Regions from separate parts of the Viridibacillus sp. FSL E2-0187 genome, predicted to be linked through region 3. Evidence: riboswitches for the same ligand, from Rfam matches in the RefSeq annotation. Region 3 holds a riboswitch; each other region holds the start of a gene.

Region 1 (6,781 bases), on a different contig from region 3:
TAGTGCCAAGTGGGATATAATCATCCTTCTGCTTAATACGATGAAAATGACTAGCACAATCGCCAGCGGCATAAACGTTTTCAAGACTTGTCTCCATATATGGATTTACCAGAATCGCGCCCTTTGAAGTCATGTGCATACCGGTTCCATCAAGAAAGTTTGTATTAGGTTTTACACCAATTGCTGCTAGTACAAAATCAGTCTCATACTCTCCCTTGTCAGTCACAACTGTTTGCACATGATCTTTTCCTTTAAAGCCTTTCACTTCTTCATTGAAAATTAATTCAATCCCATTTTGTCTTGCCTCTTCATGAATGAGCTCTGCCATATCTCGATCAAATATATTAGCTAACTGATTACCACGTTGAATAATACGTACCTTTTTCCCAAGTTCCACTAAACTTTCAGCCATTTCTAAACCTATGTAACCACCTCCAATGATGGTTACCTGTTTAACAGAATCATTCAAATCATTTAAAATAGCCTTTGTATCAGGAATAGTTTTTAACGTATGAATCCCAGCTAATTCATAACCCTCAAAGTCGGGGAAAATAGGGTTAGCACCCGTAGCAATAAGTAAACGGTCATATGGAATATGGAAGCTTTCATCCGTCTCAAGCACAACACCAGATACTATTTTCGCCTCTGAATTGATATTTGTTACATTATGCCCTGTTCTAGCATCAATACCATATTTCGTTCGAAAAGTTTCTACACTCCGTGCGATCACATTGTCTGTCGATGGGATTCGTCCAGAAATAACATAGGGCAAACCACATTGTCCATAAGAGTAAATATGCCCCTTATCCAATGTTGTAACTTCTGCTTGTTTATCGCGACGTACAATTTCCATAGCTGCGCTCATACCCGCAGCATCCCCGCCAATAATTACATATTTCATAATCATTCACCTCTTCTTCCATTATTCCCACTCTATGCGCATTAAAACTACTTATTGCATTTTGACTTCTTTGGTTCTATCTACATACCAGCTGTAAAACTCAGATGCAGCCTCATGAGGCACATCAAGAAGCTCCTTATGTAGCACTGGTTTTGCTCGGTTTACCGTTTTAATTGAAGCTAACTTGAAGTACCGTTGCAACTTCGACCGTTCTGTCTTCACTTCAATAACTTGACTACGTTTTGTAATAAATAATACAGTAGAAAATCCACCTGTTTTCATTTGAATAAATGACTGATTCAGTAAATATCGGCTATTTTTATAATCTAATATGCGTGAAGAATATATAATTAGAAGTAATACTACAGAAACCCACCACAATGAAGGCTTGAAATACCAAATTAATGCCGTTGCAATAAGCCAAATATAGCTTGGACGAATCATACGAATCCAAAATGCTTTTTTCGGCAATTCATGCATACTTTCTACTACTTGATAATCTGGAAGTAACTCACTTATCAATGTATATGCCTTTCTCACGGGTAAAAATGGATAAAGTGTATTCGACTCTACCTCCCCAATTGTAGTGTTTCCGGCACTAATTAGTTTTACCTCAGCTAGTCCGAGAAGTCTCTTCATGAAAGATTGCGAAATCTCAACAGCCTGTATCTTCTCTTTGCGAATTGAAAAAATTGATTCATCTAAGACACCTTTTTTAATATAAACCTTCTGAGTATCCGATGAAATTTCATACTTGCCATACTTAATAAAGGTATGAACCATACCAATCGCAATGGAAATAAGTAGTACGCCCATTAATATAGCCGCTAAGATTGCCCACCCCCATTTCAAAGTATTCGTCACTTCATCTCTAAATACATCGAGCTTAATAACATCATCCAGTTTAAAAATGATTGGAATTAAAATTAAAAAACTAAGTGAAGTAAAAGACGCCTTCACCAAATCCTTTTTTGTCGGTGTAAAATGGATCACTTTTTTATCTTTCTTCTCTGGTTCTACAACCACAACTTGCTCTTCAAACAACTCATCTGATGATTGTTCAATAATTTCCTTCCGTTCACGTGTTTCTGTAACTGCGCTCTCTATACTTTCTGCTTCTACTCTAGAAATTACGTCAAATGTAATGGAGCTTTCATCACCAACAGTTGCTGTTTCTAGAGTTAATGACGTTACTTTAAAAATTTTATGAAAAACAGTCGTTTGGCGTTGGACATTCTGCACTTTTAAAAATGGAATAGTCCTCTCACTTTTCGAAAAAATCCCCGACTTAATATAGAAAGCATCATTCTTTATCACATATCTATATGTTATCCATTTACCAATACTTAAAAAAAGCATTATCACAACATAGCCCAAGAATATCCATTTCGCTGTTTGAATCCACCATTTTTCAGAACCCATATTTAATAAAAAAAGAAATATAAAAAAGATTATATTACTTTTAACTAGTTTATACAGATCGAATATTAGTACAAGCGGATGTAATCTTTTCAATGGTTGCGTCATCATTCCACTTCCTTAATTTTTGCATAATGCGCAATTTGATCCCGTAATTCAAATGCCTCTTTCTTAGAAACGGCAGGGATTACATGTTCTGTTCCCATAGTACCAATCTGAATTGAATACAAATCGTATTTGCGCATTAACGGCCCTTGAATTAATTCTACAGACTGCACCTTTGTCATTGGAACTAATTCATTAACTTCTTTAAAAGCCCCATACTTTAATTGAATAAATTCCTCATTTACATCATAACGCCAATACTTTTGCATAAAACTCGGTTTAAAAAAGATTTCCCAAATTGCAGTCAAGAAAGTTGCTACTATAAGCGCTAAGACAATCCATCCAATCCATTCTTTCCACTCAAAGTGAATATGTAAATAGTAGAGGACTCCAAGTACAGCTATAATCCCTGTATTTGTTAATGTTTCAGTCATACGCCAAACCTTTACAGCTTCTCTCGAAATACAGCGCTGTGGCGCTTCAATCTTTAAATACATCCAACCACTCCTTCTTTACTATTACGTCTAATATAAGGAAAAAGTTTCTAAATAAAAATATCCCCCGCTAATAAAGGCGGAGGACGGTTTTACATTTTCCCAATTAATATATCTAAATCAATCGTAATTTCAGTTAAATTTGTGGTTACATCATCACTTTTTTGATGCCAGCCCATTGGTGTCATATGCATTAATAAAGGCACCAACTCCTGATTTATTGCTATTGTTTGTGTAATACGCTTTACTTCAACCTCTTGGAAATTCTCCTTGAACCGCTCTACAGTAAGTTCATTTGAATAAGATTCCTTTTCAGAATCTGCAAAGAATAAAGCACGTAATTGCTGTAAATATCCACTTTGTGGTACAACTTTAATAACCAACCCATTCGGCTTCAAAAGTCGTTTAAACTCAGTGTAATTTGCAGGTGATAAAATATTTAATATTGCATTAAAACTCACTTGTTGATACGGACTTTTTGCTAGGTCGCCGACACACCAAATCATGTCATTATAATTCCGTCCTGCTGCAATAATTCCTTCTTTTGCGATATCAATACCTACTCCAACAAAGCTGTTATCAGATTGCTCCTCGAATTTATTTTTAATACTTGCTAAATGTGATCCTTCTCCGCAACCTGTATCTAATACGGCAACATTAGTATTCATCTGCTTCAGTAAATCACAAACCTCTGTATGCATCGGTGCATACAATCCACTTTCAATAACCTGCTTACGCGCTTCAAATAAATCTTTGCCATACATTGAAGTCGCAGCATGTGTCATGAAATTTACATAGCCTTGTTTTGCAATATCGAAAGAATGTCTATTATCACAAACAACACTACAATCATCCGTCACCGTCATCTCACCCCCACAAATTGGACAAGCGAACAGCTCTTGATTCTCTCTCATATAATTAGCACTCGCTACTTTTCTCGGCAATGCCATGCCAAACACCTCGTTCATTAATCTTCTTTACCAAGTATACAAAACAAAGTGTTGATTGGCTAAGGATAAAATATCAAGAGGCGTGCATAAACATCTTGATAATAGGAATTATTACGAACAGTAAGTAATCTTTTTACAATAAAAAAAATCACTGATGACTTATGCCATCAGCGATTAAAATATCAAGAAATACTAATATATTTCTTACAAAATTCGCATCTAATCAATTTATTTCGTTTTATCAGGTGCAACGAGAGCATATCTTTCCCAGCGGCGACTTTTCCATCTAAAGAAAACAAGAATAGCTCGGAACCATTCATCTGCTGCAATTGCCAACCACACACCTATTAAACCCATGTCTAATTGGAATACAAGTAAATAACCTAGTGGTAAGCTCATACAAACCATCGAGAAAAATCCAATGATTAACGGATATTTGGCATCACCTGAAGCACGCAATGAATTAATAATCGTAATATTAAATGTACGTCCTGTTTCTAACAAAATACTACACACTAACACTGCCGCACCAATTTTTATAACCTCTGGATTATCAGTAAATAGACGCATCAATGGATAGCGGAAAATAACGACCACTGTGACCATCACTAATGTGAATATAATCGCCCATCTTATGCTAACCCATAACTGTTTATACGCTGCATCCTTTTCATTAGCTCCAACATATCGGCCAACCATAATAGCAGTTCCTGTACCAATTGCTATGGCAAATAAATAGGTGAACATTGAAATATTATAAGCATATTGCCGAGCTGCTAGTGATTCTGCACCTAAATACGTTACATAGTATAAGAAGACAATTTGGCAGCCTTGGTACATCACCTGCTCAAATGCAGATGGTAGCCCAATTTGTAAAATCTTACCGATGTATTCTTTTGATAACGACACGTAGTATTGCAATTTAATACGTACCTCTAGCGCTTGATACAATAGCCAAAAGAATACTAGTAGAGCTAAAACACGGCTGACGACCGATGAAATTGCCGCACCTTGTACTCCTAATTCAGGGAAGCCAAATTTACCGAAAATCAAAACATAGTTTCCTATTACGTGAAAAATATTCATTCCAAGTGATACATACATCGTCTGTTTAGTCCAACCATGCACACGAATAATCGCTGCTAACGAGTTGATGATTGCTTGTAGGAAAATAGCTCCCCCAACAATGAATAAATATTTACTAGCGTACTCAAGAACATCACCTTGTAAATTCATTGCAATCATAATATTTTTCGAGAAAATCACGAAAGCGACACTCATTATTAACCCAATAACTAAATTCAAGGAAACGGCTAGTGCTGAAATTTTAGCTGCTTCCAAATAACGCTTAGACCCTAAATATTGAGCAACAACAATCGATGCTCCGTTTCCTATTACTTCTAAAATTAATATTGCTATATGAATATATTGATTGGCCGCTCCTACTCCTGATACTGCATCATCAGACAATGCACTCAGCATAAATGTATCAGCAAGCCCCATTAACATAAATAAAAATACTTCTAAAAAAATCGGCCAAGTTAAATGAAATAAATTTAATTTCACTTCAGGCTCTTTCACAGTTGCTGTTGCCCCCATCTAAACACCTTGCTTCCCACTATAAAATTCAGACAATTTGTATCTTAACATAGAATTCGGCTCATTTCTATGACCTAATACCATTTATTACAATCTATTTACTTTGCTTAATTGCACCTTGCTAATTCCAATAATTATGTTATATTGATGTTGAAAACTAAATCGCTTTTTAACCACTAGGGGAGTCATTTAATTGGCTGAGACGCAGAATGCTGCGGACCCTTAGAACCTGATCTGGCTCATACCAGCGGAGGGAAGTGGCGCTATCAGTCTATTTTGTTTTATTGAAAATGATTGCTCGCCGCCTACTGACACAGATCAGGGGCGGCTTTTTGTTTTCAAAAACAAAAGAATTTGGGGTGCATAAAGATGACATTTTGTGAAGAAGTAAGACAAGAATGTAATGATTTATGGGAAGGTAGCTTTCAACATCCGTTTGTAAAATCATTAGCAGCAGGTACTTTGCCACTCGATATTTTTCAATATTACGTACAACAAGATGCTTATTATTTAACCCACTTTGCAAAGGTGCAAGCACTAGGAGCAGTAAAGGCAAATGATTTACATACTACACAACGTTTTGCCAAACATGCTGAATCTACATGTATCGCTGAGTTGTCACTTCATGAGCAATTTTTTACTATGTTAGAAATTACAGATGAAGAGCTTACGGCATTTGAGCCTGCACCGACAGCATATGAATATGTATCTCATATGTATCGTTCTGCAAACAATGGTGATTTAGCAGATACTCTTGCTGCAATACTTCCTTGCTACTGGCTTTACTATGAAATCGGTGAACGCCTAAAAGATTCAAAACCTAATCACCCTATTTATGATAAATGGATTCAAACATATGGTTCTGAGTGGTTCGGAGAATTAGTAGAAGAACAAATTAATCGCATGAATGAACTTGCCGAAGACTTACCTCCTGCACGTATTCAACAACTAAAAGAACATTTCCGTAAAAGTAGTTATTATGAATGGCATTTCTGGGAAATGGCATGGACGAAAGAACAATGGACAATTGGGTATTACGAAAAGGAGTTGACTAAATAATGGGTCAACAACATTTTCTTGAAAAGTTACGTGTCAAAAAACCGCTAGTCCACAATATTGCCAATATCGTTGTTGCCAATTTCCAAGCTAATGGTCTTCTCGCTCTAGGTGCTTCCCCTATGATGGCAGAGGGAATCGAGGAAGTAGCTGACATGGCTGCTCTAGCAGACTGTACAGTTCTTAACATCGGTACTCTTGATCAAGGAACTGTTTTATCCATCATTGAGGCCGGTAAAAGTGCCAACAAAAAAGGT
Region 2 (6,781 bases), 3.3 Mb from region 3:
GTTATTCGCTTGACCTACAGAAAGCGCTTTTTCCTCACCATCAATTGTAAAAGGAATTTTAATATCGCTAATCAAAAGATCATACATTTCTCCCCAAGCATTATAACCATCTACCTTTAATGCGGAAATAATATTCTCTTCCTGCTCAGAAAGTTTTAACTTAGTTTCATCGCGCCATTCATTTAAAGTGAAATTAAATTGTGATAACTCCTCAGTAGCAAGTAGTTCTGTCCATTTTTCTTCTTCTATGCCACTTAGTACTTGTTGAAATTGCAATTTAATTGGAGCGAAATTCGCAGCTAATGATGAAATTTCACTACGTAGTAATGATGCTTTTTTATCAGTCATATCTTGTGCTTGTAGACACGATACAAATGACCCGGTTTGCCCCATATTAATATATACTTCTTTCATTAATTCTAGAACATTTAAAATGGATTTTGAATCTTCTGCTACAATACTTGAAATTGCATTTTGTAGCTCTTCTAATTCAACTTGGATTTTGTCTAATTGGATTCTTAATTCTTCTGAATTACTACCTCCTGCAAATACGCTCTCTAAATCCCATACTTCTGGAAATTTTACATTTGTCATATTCAAGCCTCCATTACCAAATTTTCTTACATATTCAGTATAATACTTCCGGACCCGAAATAGTTAGACTTCTTCGCTAATAGTTTCAGAAGGATCAGTAATTTGTAATCCTCTTAGTTCACATTCTCTTGTAACATGTGCAATTACTTGCTTTAACACTTGAATTCGTGCGTACTTTTTATCATCACCAGATATTAAAATCCATGGTGCATGAGGTTTATCTGTCTTCTTGAACATTTCATTTGCTGCTTCTACATAGATTGGCCACTTGTCACGATTTCGCCAATCTTCATCTGTTAATTTCCATTTTTTATAAGGATCTTCTTGTCGTTCTTTAAATCGATTTAATTGTTCTTCTTTTGACACTTGAATCCAGAATTTTGCTACGATATAGTTATCATCTGTAAGTAGTTTTTCAAATTGGTTAATTTCTTCGTAGGCACGTTGCCATTCTTCTTGTTTAGCAAAGCCTTCTATACGTTCTACTAGTACTCGTCCATACCACGAACGATCGAAAATGCCGATTTGCCCTTTATAAGGTAAGCGCGTCCAAAAGCGATGTAGATAGTGATATTTCAGCTCGAAGGGTTGTGGTGCTGCAATGGGATGTACGATATATCCACGAGGATCCAGTCGTTGTGTTAAACGTTTAATGGCTCCACCTTTACCAGCTGCGTCCATTCCTTCAAATGCTAATACAAGCCCGATATTATGATTGAACAAGAACTGTTGGATATTTAAAAGTTCTAATTGTAATTTTTTTAGTTCCTTTTTGTAGGAAGGTTTATCGTTTAGATGTTTGTCTAATTTCATATCTTCAATGCGTTTACTCACTCTAACCACTCCTTTTACTTTTATACTATTATTTTACAGTAAATTGATCTGAAATGATATTTGTTGTTCTAACTAATCGAATGTATACTTTATACATACACTTTAAAATTCGAAGAGTTGTTTGTATATTTACGTAATGAATAACGAGATACTTTTCTACTTCAGAGTGCAACAAAATTAAGTTTTTTATACTATTCTCAACATGAAGGAGGAGATTTTATTGGGGAGATTAATTATTATTACCATCGCTTATATTGCAATGGTAACCGTGAACTTAACTGCTAATATTCTTCCACTAAATGGTCAAACTACTGGCGAAATCTCCGACAGTTATACAGTTCTTTTCACTCCAGCACGATATGTTTTTACTATTTGGGGCTTTATATACATAATTTTAGCTTACTGGATTTATAAACATTGGAACAATCATCAGAGTAAGAACTCAATTTCTATTGAACAAACACTGTTATTTACAGCCAGTTCACTACTTAATATTTTGTGGATTTTCCTATGGCATTATAATTACTTCCAACTGACGATTGTCGTAATGCTACTATTGTTAACTTGTTTAGCACTTCTATATTTCTCATATAGTAATGATGAACAAACGTGGTCAAAACGCATCCCCATTTCCATTTACTTTGCTTGGATTTGCGTAGCAACAATAACAAATGTCTCTTTCGTTTTAACATCTAATCATTGGAATGGCTTAGGTTTAAGTAATCCTTTGTGGGCTGTTATTATGCTTACCCTAGGTACGGCTATTGCACTTCATATTCGTTTCCACCATTATGATATTTTTTTTCCAATCGTCTTCATTTGGGCTTATATAGGGATTGCGATAAAAAATGGCTTTGAGGAATTATTAGTAACGACAGCAGCACTTTTTCTAAGTGGTGTTTTATTGGCAGGAATCTTGTTTATAAAAAAACAAAAGCCTTCTAAATAACAATAAAAAACAAAAGGCCTCCCTTGATGGAAAATTCAAGGGAGGTTTTTTCAATATTTTAGTCTAATTTAGTTGTAATAATTGGTTCACCATCAGTTACGATGATTGTATGTTCATATTGAGCAACTAGTGATTTGTCAGGCGTTATAAATGTCCAACCATCACCTGATTCAACAATATGTTCTGCTTTTTGAGAGATGAACGGTTCAACAGCTAAAACCATACCTTCTTTTAAAATTGTGCGATCCCATGCATCAAAATAATTTAATACATGTTGTGGATCTTCATGAAGTGAACGGCCAATGCCATGACCTGTTAAGTTCATAATAACCGCTAGACCGTTAGCTTTTGCTTCACGTTCAACCGCTTTACCAATTTGGTTTAAACGAGCACCTGGTTTTACTTTTGTCATCGCACGATCAAATGCACTTTCTGCAACTTGACAAAGTTTATCGATTTCTGGGTAAGATCCATCACCAACAACAAATGACACACCAGTATCTGCAAAATAGCCATCAACATGACCAGAAACGTCGATATTAATAAGGTCTCCCTCTTTTAGAGTAAGGTTTCCTGGAATGCCGTGTGCAACTTGTTCGTTCACACTTATGCATGTATATCCTGGGAAATCATATTCACTTTTAGGTCCTGAAACGGCTCCATTTTCTTCAAATAAACGGCCACCAATTTCATCTAATTCTTTAGTTGTAATTCCTGGTTTTGTTGCTGCCTTCATCGCTTCACGAATTTGGGCCATTACACGTCCAGCTTTTTTTAATCCTGCAATATCCTCTTGAGTTATAGCTATCATTTTATACGATCCCTTCTTCTCATATGTCTACTCTCTACTATAACACTTTTTTTGCGAAATGAAGAACATGAAAACTGAGTATCTTGCTATTTCAAATGTCTATATATTTAGAATAATTTTGTTTAGCTCTTATATTAAACATATGAAATTACGTTACTGAAAGTGCTAAAAGAGGATTCCAATTTTAAGGAATTCTCTTTTTTTATCAATTTTGTTGTTGTAATAAACGAGGTGCTGATGTAAATAAAAGTACAGCTACAACTGCTGTTAGTATAGTAGCTGGCAACATATACGTACCATTATAAATTATAGAATACAAATATACATTTTGATTACCTGCATATTCGCTAAAGAAGACAATTCCTGCTGTAGTATGAGCAATGTATCTCAGCAAACCACCAAGTGTTGTACCTAGCACAATATACAAAGTCATTGCTTTTTTGTTTAATTGCTTACTTGCAGTAAACACTAGATGCCTCACAACTCCAGCAAGTCCTACCACAGTAAATGCTATAAAGTAATCGATAAATCCTTGAAGCGGTGTAAAAATTGAAGCGCCCATCGCCACTTGCAATAATCCAATTAAAAAACCGGTAATCAAACCACCTGATACACCCCATCGGAATGCCATTAATACAATTGGTACCATAACGAGGCTAATAGAGCCGCCTTGAGCCCACAGTTTAAATGACAGCTGATCTAAAATTAGACCGATTGCGGAAAAAATTGCAATCTCAATTAAAAACAACAATTTCTTTTTATCCAAAATAAATATCCTCCCGTAGTTCTGATGTAGAACACACAAGACCTAAACGTATCCCTTTTGTAATGGGCTCTAGATAGTAAAACTTAGAAATAAAAAACCGACATCAGGACAGGTCCTGACATCGGTTATATGTCGGTTTCTATCCACATTCCTACGCAAGCATTAACTTACAGGTTCAAAGGGTTAGAACTTTGGGTTCACTCTCAGCCGACCATTTCGGCTCCCCTTGTGGTAAATACATCATTTAATTGTAATTGTAGAACACCCCTATTGTACTCAAACAATTCTTTTATTTCAATAGATTACTCTGAATTGAATGAGAGATCTCTTTCAAAAATGTATATAATAAATAAAATGGAATTTAATGAAAGGGATGACAATTAAATGATTGATTTACTAAAAAAATTAATTACATACAAAAGTGATACTCCTACTGGAGCAAATGAAGCTTTACAATTTTGTGCTCAATGGCTTGAGCAACAAGGTATAGATGTTAACCTATATCAAAATAACGGACTTGATATTTTAACAGCTGAAATTGGACAAGGCGCAGATTGTCTTATCTGGAATGGCCATGTCGATGTCGTTCCAGCTGCAATTGAACAATATACCCCCTTTGTAGATGGAGACCTTTTATACGGGCGTGGAGCTGCTGATATGAAGGCAGGAGTCGCGGCGATGATGTTCGGCTTTGTAGAGCTATCTAAATCAGCTGACAAGCTGCCTAGACGCCTTCAACTTCATCTGGTGACAGATGAAGAAACTGGTGGTGAGAATACATCAGGATGGCTTGCTCGTAATGGGTTTAATGGTCAATTTGTTATTTGTGGTGAACCTACGCAACTGCAAATTGGTTTACAAGCAAAAGGTATTCTTCAATTCGAAATTCAATTCAAGGGTAAAGCATCACATGGTAGTCGTCCTTGGGAGGGGCTAAATGCTGTTTTACAAGCCATGCATTTCCACTCAAAACTGTTAGAATCACCAATAACAAATGCTCATAATACATTTTATGATTCTCCATCGATTAATTTGGCTACAATACAAGCAGGTGAACGTTTTAATGTCGTTCCAGATCAGTGCAATGTACGCTATGATATCCGATACGTTCCAGGTCAATCAGTAGACTTTATTCTACATGACATTCAAAAAATTCTAGATGCAGAAAAAATCCAAGCTGAAATCATTATTCACAGTATTGCTCCTGCAGTTACAACAAGTGCTGACGATCCATTTGTTTTATCATTATTAAAAACAACTGCTGCAGTTTGCGACAAGCAAGCCACACTATTTGGACAACATGGATCTGCAGATACTCGATTTTATGCTGCAGATGGCGTAGGAGCCATTGAGTTCGGCCCAACTGGAGCAGATTGGCATGGTCCCGCTGAATATGTCAGCATTTCATCTGTATACCTTTACGCAAATATAATAAAAGCACATGCATTGGGTTGAATCTTTTTGGGAGTTCTAGCGTAGATAATAATATGAATGGAGGTGCTTGGACTGGATAACAATCGAGTAATGTCGGCATTATGTTACTTTAGTATATTTTTTGCAGGATTTATTTTGCCAATAATTGTTTATTTTATCAGTGCTGATTCGAGTGTAAAAAACCATGCGAAACGAGCATTCATATCACATCTTTTACTCATTATCCCATCCATTATCGGTTTCATTATTTTCTTTATCGTTTTTGGAGTTTATGGCAGTGGTTCTGATAACTTTATAAGTACAGGGCCTATTTTAATTATCTCGTTTATCATTTTAGAAATCCTACTATCTGTAGCAGTGATCATTTGGAATATCATTCAAGGTGTTCGTGTACTACGCGTTTAAGATGCAGCATCTATGGGAATAAATTATTATTAGCTTATAAGAAATGGAGTGCTACTAAATGAAGGTAAGAAACGTAGTAAAAACTGCTATTAAATTAGCGCCAATTATTTATCCGATTGTTATTAAAGTTATTGATTCTCGTAAAGCAAAATCAAAATCACAAGCACAACAAACTCCCACAACAAGATATAAACCATAGTATTAATTGCTCTTATGCGGATAAATCCAAGCATAGGGGTTTTTTTTATGGCATTGTGATTATTGCTTTAACTCTTGGATTTGTTGCACTGACTGAGATGATTGTTGCGCTAACTGAGATGATTGTTGCACTGACTGAGATGTTTGTTGCGCTAACTCACCTGTTTGTTATTTAGCAGAATATTCATGTCCTCCCCTATTCCAAATTACAGCTAAACATCCCCCACTTTACAACAAAAAAAATGGTACGCCCATCAAGGAGGCGTACCAGTTTTAACTCATTTATTTATTTAAAATGCCCAACTACCATTGCGGAAGATTGGTTCTACTGTACCATCTGCTAAAACACCGTCGATATTCATGTCGGCACTACCAATCATGAAATCTTCATGTGTAATAGAAGTATTAATACCGTGCTCTTCTAATTGTTCGGGAGATAGCGCACTACCACCTTCGTAGCATGTTGGATATGCTTCACCAATAGCTAAATGATTCGAAGCATTTTCATCAAATAATGTATTGTAATAAAGAATATTTGATGCAGAGATTGGCGATTCATGTGGCACTAATGCTACTTCACCAAGATATTTTGAACCTTCATCAGCTTTGATCAATTCTTGTAATAGATCATTGCCCACGCCAGCTTCAGCTTTAACGATTTTGCCATCTTCAAATGTTAATTTGAAGTCATCAATGATATTGCCTTGGAAGACAAGAGGTTTTGTATTTGATACAGTTCCGTTTACTCCATATTTTGATGGCATTGTATATACTTCTTCCGTCGGCATAT
Region 3 (6,781 bases):
AATTTCTGTGTATTCTCATATAGCTTAGTAGAAACTTTTTCATATGATAGCTGCTTAATAGTAGCAATCTTCTCAATAGATGCTCTGATCATGATTGGATGCGTCATCTTACCAGAGAATGTCCCTTTAAACGGCCATGGTCCATCTGTTTCTACCATCATTTGCTCTAATGGATATTGCTTTACGAGCTGCTGGATTTCCTTTTCATACAATACATCAGGTGTTATAGAGATGAAATATCCATTTTCAATCATTCTTTGAACTACTTGTGTATCCCCTTTAAACCAATGAAAATGTGCAGTAGTTACATTATATTTTTCTAATAAATCACAAACAATGTGAGCATCTTCATATACAGCATGCAAAATAATAGGCTTATCCATTTCTGCTGCAAGTGCGATGAACTTTTCAAGTAAGTCGATATATGGTTGATATAGGACCTCTTTTTCTTGCTTCAAATAATAAGGGAGCCCCACTTCTCCTATTGCAACCATCTCATCTCTATGTGCTCTTATCCATTCAAACAATTGAGCTTGCTCACTTTCCCCCAACAGTTCTTGTTCTGGATGAAAACCAAATGCAGGTTGGATGCGTTTATCATTTTGAGCTATTTTTAAATTGGCCTTACTTGATGCTAAGTGAGTAGATACTGCGATTAGATGAGTTACATTAAATTGAGCCATTTCTTTTAAAATCATCTTTTGTTGTTCTTCATTGTATTGATCAAAATGGATATGAGCATCGATCATCAACTTCACTCACCTACCTCAATTTCATCCTTTAACAGATTGAAAAGTTTTTGTTTGAGCTGAAAGAATTCATTTGTATTTAAGAGACTTTCCTCTCTCGGTCTTGCAAAGGGTACTTTTATCTCTTCTTTTATAGTAGCTGGGCGCTTCGTTAGTATATATATTCGATCTGCTAAAAAGATAGCCTCTTCAATACTATGCGTGACGAATAGCACGGATTTTCGATTTTCTTCCCATACAGATAGAAGCCATTTTTGCATTTCAATTCTTGTGAATTCGTCTAACGCAGAAAATGGCTCATCTAGGCATAATAAATTTTGTTTACTGAGTAACGCTCTTATAAAAGCTACGCGTTGCTTCATGCCACCTGATAATTCAATTGGGTAGGATTTTTTAAAGTCTCGTAATCCTACTTTTTCTAACCATTCACTTGCTTCATCATAATTTGGTTTACCTGATAATTCTTGCATCAGTACGACATTTTCAATGACGGTTCTCCATGGGAAAAGAGATGGTTGCTGAGGCATATAGCCAATTAACCCTTTTTGTCCATGAATGATTTTGTCATTCAAAGAAATAGTTCCTTCATCTGGCGTTCCCATTCCGCCTATTAAATTAAAAATGGTGCTCTTGCCACTCCCTGAAGGTCCGAGTAATGCAACAAATTCTCCATCTTCTACATGTATAGAGATATCATGTAAAACCTGTGTTGTACCAAAAGATTTTTCGATATGATCCATTTTAAGTAACATTGTATTCACCTCTCCAGTTTGCCTTTAATTACTATTCTTTCAACTACACGTAGCAAACCAAATACGATGACACTTAGTAGCATGATGGTGAAAATAGCGACAAACACACGATCTGTACGGAACGAGGATTGAGATAATGTCATGTATACGCCTATGCCTTTTTTCGCACCTAACCATTCAGAAATAACTGCCCCCATGACACTATAAGTCGCGGAGATTTTCAATCCCGAAAATAAGGACGGAAGTGAATGTGGCAATTCTAGTTTCCAAAATAATTGGCTTTTTGATGCCCCCGCCATTTCCATATAGTATTTGAGCTCCGGTGCGGTATTTTTAAAACCATCTAATGCTGCTACAACGATCGGGAAAAAGCAGACTAAACCTATAATAATCAGTTTTGGTAATAAGCCAAAACCGAACCAAATAATTAGAAGCGGAGCTAAAACAATGATTGGAATATTTTGCGATAGAATAAGTAACGGATAAACAAGTTTCTGCACTTTAGGCATCATATGGAGGGAGACCGCTATAATAAACCCTACAAGGCTTCCAATTGTAAGTCCTAATACTGCCAACTGAGTTGTTGATAAAATATCTGTTGAAAAAGTAGGAATTGCTTTGATTGCTTCTGAAAAGATGGCTGTAGGAGCCGGTAACAACCAACCTGGAACTTCTTTTAAGCGAACAATCAATTCCCAACAACATAAAATGAAAAGGAGCAGAAAAATCGCTCCTCCTTTTTCACGTATCCATTTCATTATCTGTATTTCTCCGTTAATGTACCTAGTTCAATACCAGATGGTTGGTAAAGCATTTTCACTTGAGTGATGACGTTTACGCTACCAAGTTCAATCATCTTTTCATTCATCACACGGATGATGTCTAGCAGTTCTGAAAGTTCACCTTCCATTGTGGTTTCAAGTGGATGCACTTCATACTTCACTCCAGCATCGTCGATAATTTTGATAGCTGCATCTACAAAAGGAATAACATCCTCGTAAGTTTTTGTTTTCGGAATAATTTGTACACTGATTAATGAATTAGCCATTCTTTCTCCTCCTTATTGTGGTAAAAATTCGTTTGTGAACGCATTTTCAGGATCGAATTTACCTTCTAATACGTTATTATCACTCATCCAATTTGCATAGTTTTCCCAAACTTCAAGTTTCTGCTCTCCCCATTGTTTTGCATCATCTTGATATTTGTCAGCTAGCCATTGTTGGCTTTTCTTAACTAACTCTGCATCTAGTTCTGGGGCTGCTTTAAGTAAAATATCTGCAGCAGCTTCGGGATCTTTTATAGCAAATTCATATCCTTGTGAAGTTGCTTTAGTAAATGCTATCACTGTATCTGGATTACTTTGGATCATTTTTTCGTTAGTTGTAAGAACTGGAGTATAGTAATCTAGTTTGTCACTATAGTCTGTTAAATAAAGCATATTTATTTTTTCTCCACGCAGTTCCGCTTCGACGCCTGTCCATGCATAGTAAATCCATGCAAAATCTACATCTTTTTTGACCATTGTAAAGAAGTCTGCATCTCCGGCATTGATAATGTCTAGCTTCTTACTATCAGCATTTTCGATTTTCATAAGAGAATCAAGAACAGCCTTTTCGATTGGAGAACCCCAACCACCATAAGTCTTACCTTCGAAATCTTTCGGTGATTTAATATTTTTGTCTATTGGGGATGCAAAACCCGATGTATTGTGTTGAATAATCGCAGCGATTGACACAAGTGGAACTCCTTGAACTCTTGCTTGTGTAATCGATTCTTGCGCTGTAATACCAAATTCGGCTTTTCCTGAAGCTACTAGTTGATCTGCTCCTGTTTCACCTGGTTGAATGATTTCTACATCCAAACCTTGCTCTTTAAAAAAACCTTTTTCTTTTGCTACATACAAACCAGTATGATTTGTATTTGGTGTCCAATCTAAAACGACGGTTACTTTTTTTAATTCGTTTTTCGAGTCATTATCATTTCCTTTTGACTCATTTGATTGGCAACCTACTAAAGCGAATAATGCTACAAGTAGCAGCATACATTTTTTCATTTCCCTTGCCTCCATCTATATTATTTTGACAAGTTCCATGCAAAAAGAAAAACGCCCGGAACTATTCCGGACGTTAACATACACTCTAAAATTCAATGATACTCGAGATTTTAGCTGATGTTCCCTCCGCTGGTGTTAACCAGATCAGGTTCTAAGGGTCAGCATCTATCGGATACATTCTCAGCTGGCAACACCAGCCCCCCCACATTCTTGCACATATGAACTTTTCTCATCTATTATATCAAAAAAACAAAAGATTCCAATATTTATTTGGAAACGATTGTTTTTGGGTTTTGGAATTTGGTGGTTTGTTGCGCTAACTCTGGTGTTTGTTGCGCTAACTCCGGTGTTTGTTGCGCTAACTTCGGCGTTTGTTGCACTAACTCTGGTGATTGTTGCGCTAACTCCAGCGTTTGTTGCGCTAACTCGACTGATTGTTATTTAGCAGAATATTCACGTCCTAAAACACCCTCTAATTACTAACTAATAGATTATTTCACTGGTAAATCTTCACCGAAAATTGATACGGTTTGGCGGTCTGAAACAAATTTTTGTCCATTCCATTTCAATATAGTTTCTACATAACCTAAGCCATCTGCATGGTATCTACCGGCGATTTCTTGGTACGCCAAAAATTCGTAGTTGCCGTCCCTTGCGTAATCAATAGGATAGAATCCGCTAATAGGATCCACCCACCCTTGGATTGGCGCTTTAAGTGTGCCGTCTACATTATAAATTTCAGATAGATAATCTTTCCCTTTATATGTTAGATCTAAGATATATTTTTTCGCTGGATAGGAGCTAGTAACACTTACTTTGTAATTATCCAAATAATTCACTTCATATTTTGAAAGTTCATTATAGGCATCTGAGTCAAATACTTGGCGCATTTCTCCGTTCATATATGTAAATATATATGCGAATATGATGCCTCCACTTCCACCTGAATCTATGACAACTAATATGTCTTTTACACCATTTCCTGTATAATCCCCGAGCGATATGGTGGGGTTATAACCTGAGTTTTCTTTTAATGGGATTTGTTCATAGAAATTAGTTTTTTCATTAAAAACAATTAAGGTAATATTTTTTAAATATGGGCTTCCTTCAGTTTTTTCAGCAGTTAGAAGAACTGTATCAATTAAGCCATCTCCTGTAACATCACCTCTTTTTTTATCAATGACAATTTGGGCACCCTCTTGATGTTGCTTCAACTTATTTAAAATTTGTCTTCTTTTCTCTAGTAGAGTCTCTTTAGATGGATATGGTGAATTAAACGACAACGTTTTATCAATTGAAATAAGTGCCTGTTCTAAATCTCCCGCCTTCATCTGAGCATCCGATAAATAGTACCAATAAAAAGGATAATCATTATTCTTCAATAGATTCTTATAGTACGCTTCTACTTTTTTGAAATAATATGGGTACACATCTTTTGCCTTTATAAGTCTCATGTCATTAATACGATAGATAGCTATTTTATAGGCATCACCCGTATCATGAACCCAAATAGCTAGCTCATATTTCCCGTCCGAATTTTGGGTACTCGGCATATCTTCTACTTGCAATTTACTATAGACCATATTATTCGTTGGTATATGAATAAAACCTTTGTTTGTCCATTGTAGTAGGTCTAACTTCGACCATATACTCCCTATTTGCCAACCTACAATTAAAGTATTTATATTTTTGTTAACTAATGGCACAGCTACTAAATTCGTTATTCCATACCCGCTTCCTTTGATGTCTGCTATTGGAACCCATTCATTATGGTTATTCTTTAATATTTTAATATAATTTCGACCTTGATAGTTGTATGCTCCGATTATCTCTTCTTTATGATCGCCATCTATATCTGCTAGTAGTATTGCCGGCTTTTTTTCCGGTTGTTGTAATTGTAAAATGGTTGCCGTTGAAGGTAAAAATCTCATCAATACACCTGCATATTCTTCCAATATTCCCCCACCCTTCAATCAATTATATGCGTGCTTCTGTTAGATAATTTACATCCCAAAAGCATTTCTAAAGTGTTTTTACCTCTGAGGCATAATAATATCCCCTGACTCAATCGAATCAGGGGATGCTTGATAGTCGTATAAAATATATGTGAAATCTATGTGTGACTATACTCGTTCTAATTTATTACCAACGATGCCCTTGGTGCCATGGATGCCATGGACCCCATTGATTCCATTGATTCCAAGGATTCCACGGTTGCCACGGTTGCCATTGATTCCAATGATGCCACTGCTGACCTGGGAACCAGTTTTGGCCGTGGTGCCAGTCGTTACCTTGGTGCCAATTGTTGCCTTGATTCCATTGCTGCCCCCGCCAAAAATTAGAACTTTCGCGTTGCCACTGTCCTCCATGAAAAGGTTGAACCATTCAATTTCACTCCTTTTTCTTTTCATTCTTTGTAGGATATGTATAAGAGTATAAAATGGTCCAAAATAGTGATTAAAAAACTGTGTTTCTCTAGAATTCCATTGCTAAAGCACATGCATTTTTCGTTTAGACGTTAGAAACCCCCTTCTCCAAAGAGATAGGGGGTTCATTACTTAATAGCGTTTATTTCTCAATATTGATATACAGCTTACCTTTCGCTTCTTGACGCGTTTCGTTTTTGAAATTATCAACAGCTTTTACTTCAATTACTGCTCCTTTTGCTACTGTTCCTGATGGTACTGTCCAATAGCCTACGTAATGACCATCTGCTTGTTCTGACATAGGTAGCTCAGTCGCATTTTGATCTTGTCCATTAACGTTTGTTAGAGGCATGTGGATGACGAAAGTAGCTTTCAATCCTGCTGCACTATCAAATTCAATTTTAACACTTTTACCTGTTTCCAGATTAAGGTCTTCTACTGGTGTTAAGTTTTCAATGACAGGTGCATCGTAATTTGCTGTGATACTAATTTTCTTTGTCACTTTGTTGTTTGCTTTATCGCTAGCTACTACTTTGATTTCATTTAAACCGTTGTCGAGAAGGATACGTTTTGAATATTTGCCATTGACCACAGGTGCGTCTTTTCCATTTACACGGACCCAATCTAGGTTCGCATCTTCAACAGTACCTTCAACGGTTACTGACTCACGATTTGTTTTATCCCCGTCAAGCGGACTTTCGATTTTCAGTTCCGGTTTCATAGTGTCTAATACAACATTAACAGCTTTAGATTCTCCTATTACTCTATCATCAAGAGTTGCAACTGCTACGAATTCATTTG

What was found. A riboswitch is a leader RNA that binds a small molecule or an ion and turns the genes downstream of it on or off. The one in region 3 is predicted to bind thiamine pyrophosphate.
Region 1: linked by a shared signal. The riboswitch ahead of tenA (thiaminase II) and the one ahead of MHH85_RS16800 (ABC transporter substrate-binding protein) in region 3 are both predicted to bind thiamine pyrophosphate.
Region 2: linked by a shared signal. The riboswitch ahead of thiT (energy-coupled thiamine transporter ThiT) and the one ahead of MHH85_RS16800 (ABC transporter substrate-binding protein) in region 3 are both predicted to bind thiamine pyrophosphate.

The regions. Positions count from the first base shown of each region.
Region 1 covers NZ_JBBOVG010000002.1:394,956-401,736, reverse strand. The annotation lists gene MHH85_RS21205 (CoA-disulfide reductase) at 1-901, opposite strand, end outside; gene MHH85_RS21200 (PH domain-containing protein) at 953-2,428, opposite strand; gene MHH85_RS21195 (PH domain-containing protein) at 2,428-2,922, opposite strand; gene MHH85_RS21190 (putative RNA methyltransferase) at 3,012-3,869, opposite strand; gene MHH85_RS21185 (MATE family efflux transporter) at 4,098-5,468, opposite strand; TPP riboswitch at 5,637-5,741, shown strand; gene tenA (thiaminase II) at 5,838-6,527, shown strand; gene thiM (hydroxyethylthiazole kinase) at 6,527-6,781, shown strand, end outside.
Region 2 covers NZ_JBBOVG010000001.1:139,498-146,278, reverse strand. The annotation lists gene MHH85_RS00585 (M3 family oligoendopeptidase) at 1-594, opposite strand, end outside; gene MHH85_RS00580 (polyphosphate kinase 2 family protein) at 658-1,407, opposite strand; gene MHH85_RS00575 (tryptophan-rich sensory protein) at 1,649-2,377, shown strand; gene map (type I methionyl aminopeptidase) at 2,436-3,188, opposite strand; gene thiT (energy-coupled thiamine transporter ThiT) at 3,394-3,954, opposite strand; TPP riboswitch at 4,086-4,191, opposite strand; gene MHH85_RS00560 (M20 family metallopeptidase) at 4,339-5,409, shown strand; gene MHH85_RS00555 (hypothetical protein) at 5,524-5,793, shown strand; gene MHH85_RS00550 (hypothetical protein) at 5,852-5,992, shown strand; gene MHH85_RS00545 (aminopeptidase) at 6,282-6,781, opposite strand, start outside.
Region 3 covers NZ_JBBOVG010000001.1:3,435,694-3,442,474, forward strand. The annotation lists gene MHH85_RS16780 (TatD family hydrolase) at 1-749, opposite strand, end outside; gene MHH85_RS16785 (ABC transporter ATP-binding protein) at 755-1,501, opposite strand; gene MHH85_RS16790 (ABC transporter permease) at 1,507-2,259, opposite strand; gene MHH85_RS16795 (thiamine-binding protein) at 2,259-2,549, opposite strand; gene MHH85_RS16800 (ABC transporter substrate-binding protein) at 2,562-3,554, opposite strand; TPP riboswitch at 3,659-3,768, opposite strand; gene MHH85_RS16805 (hypothetical protein) at 4,046-5,509, opposite strand; gene MHH85_RS16810 (S8 family serine peptidase) at 6,123-6,781, opposite strand, start outside.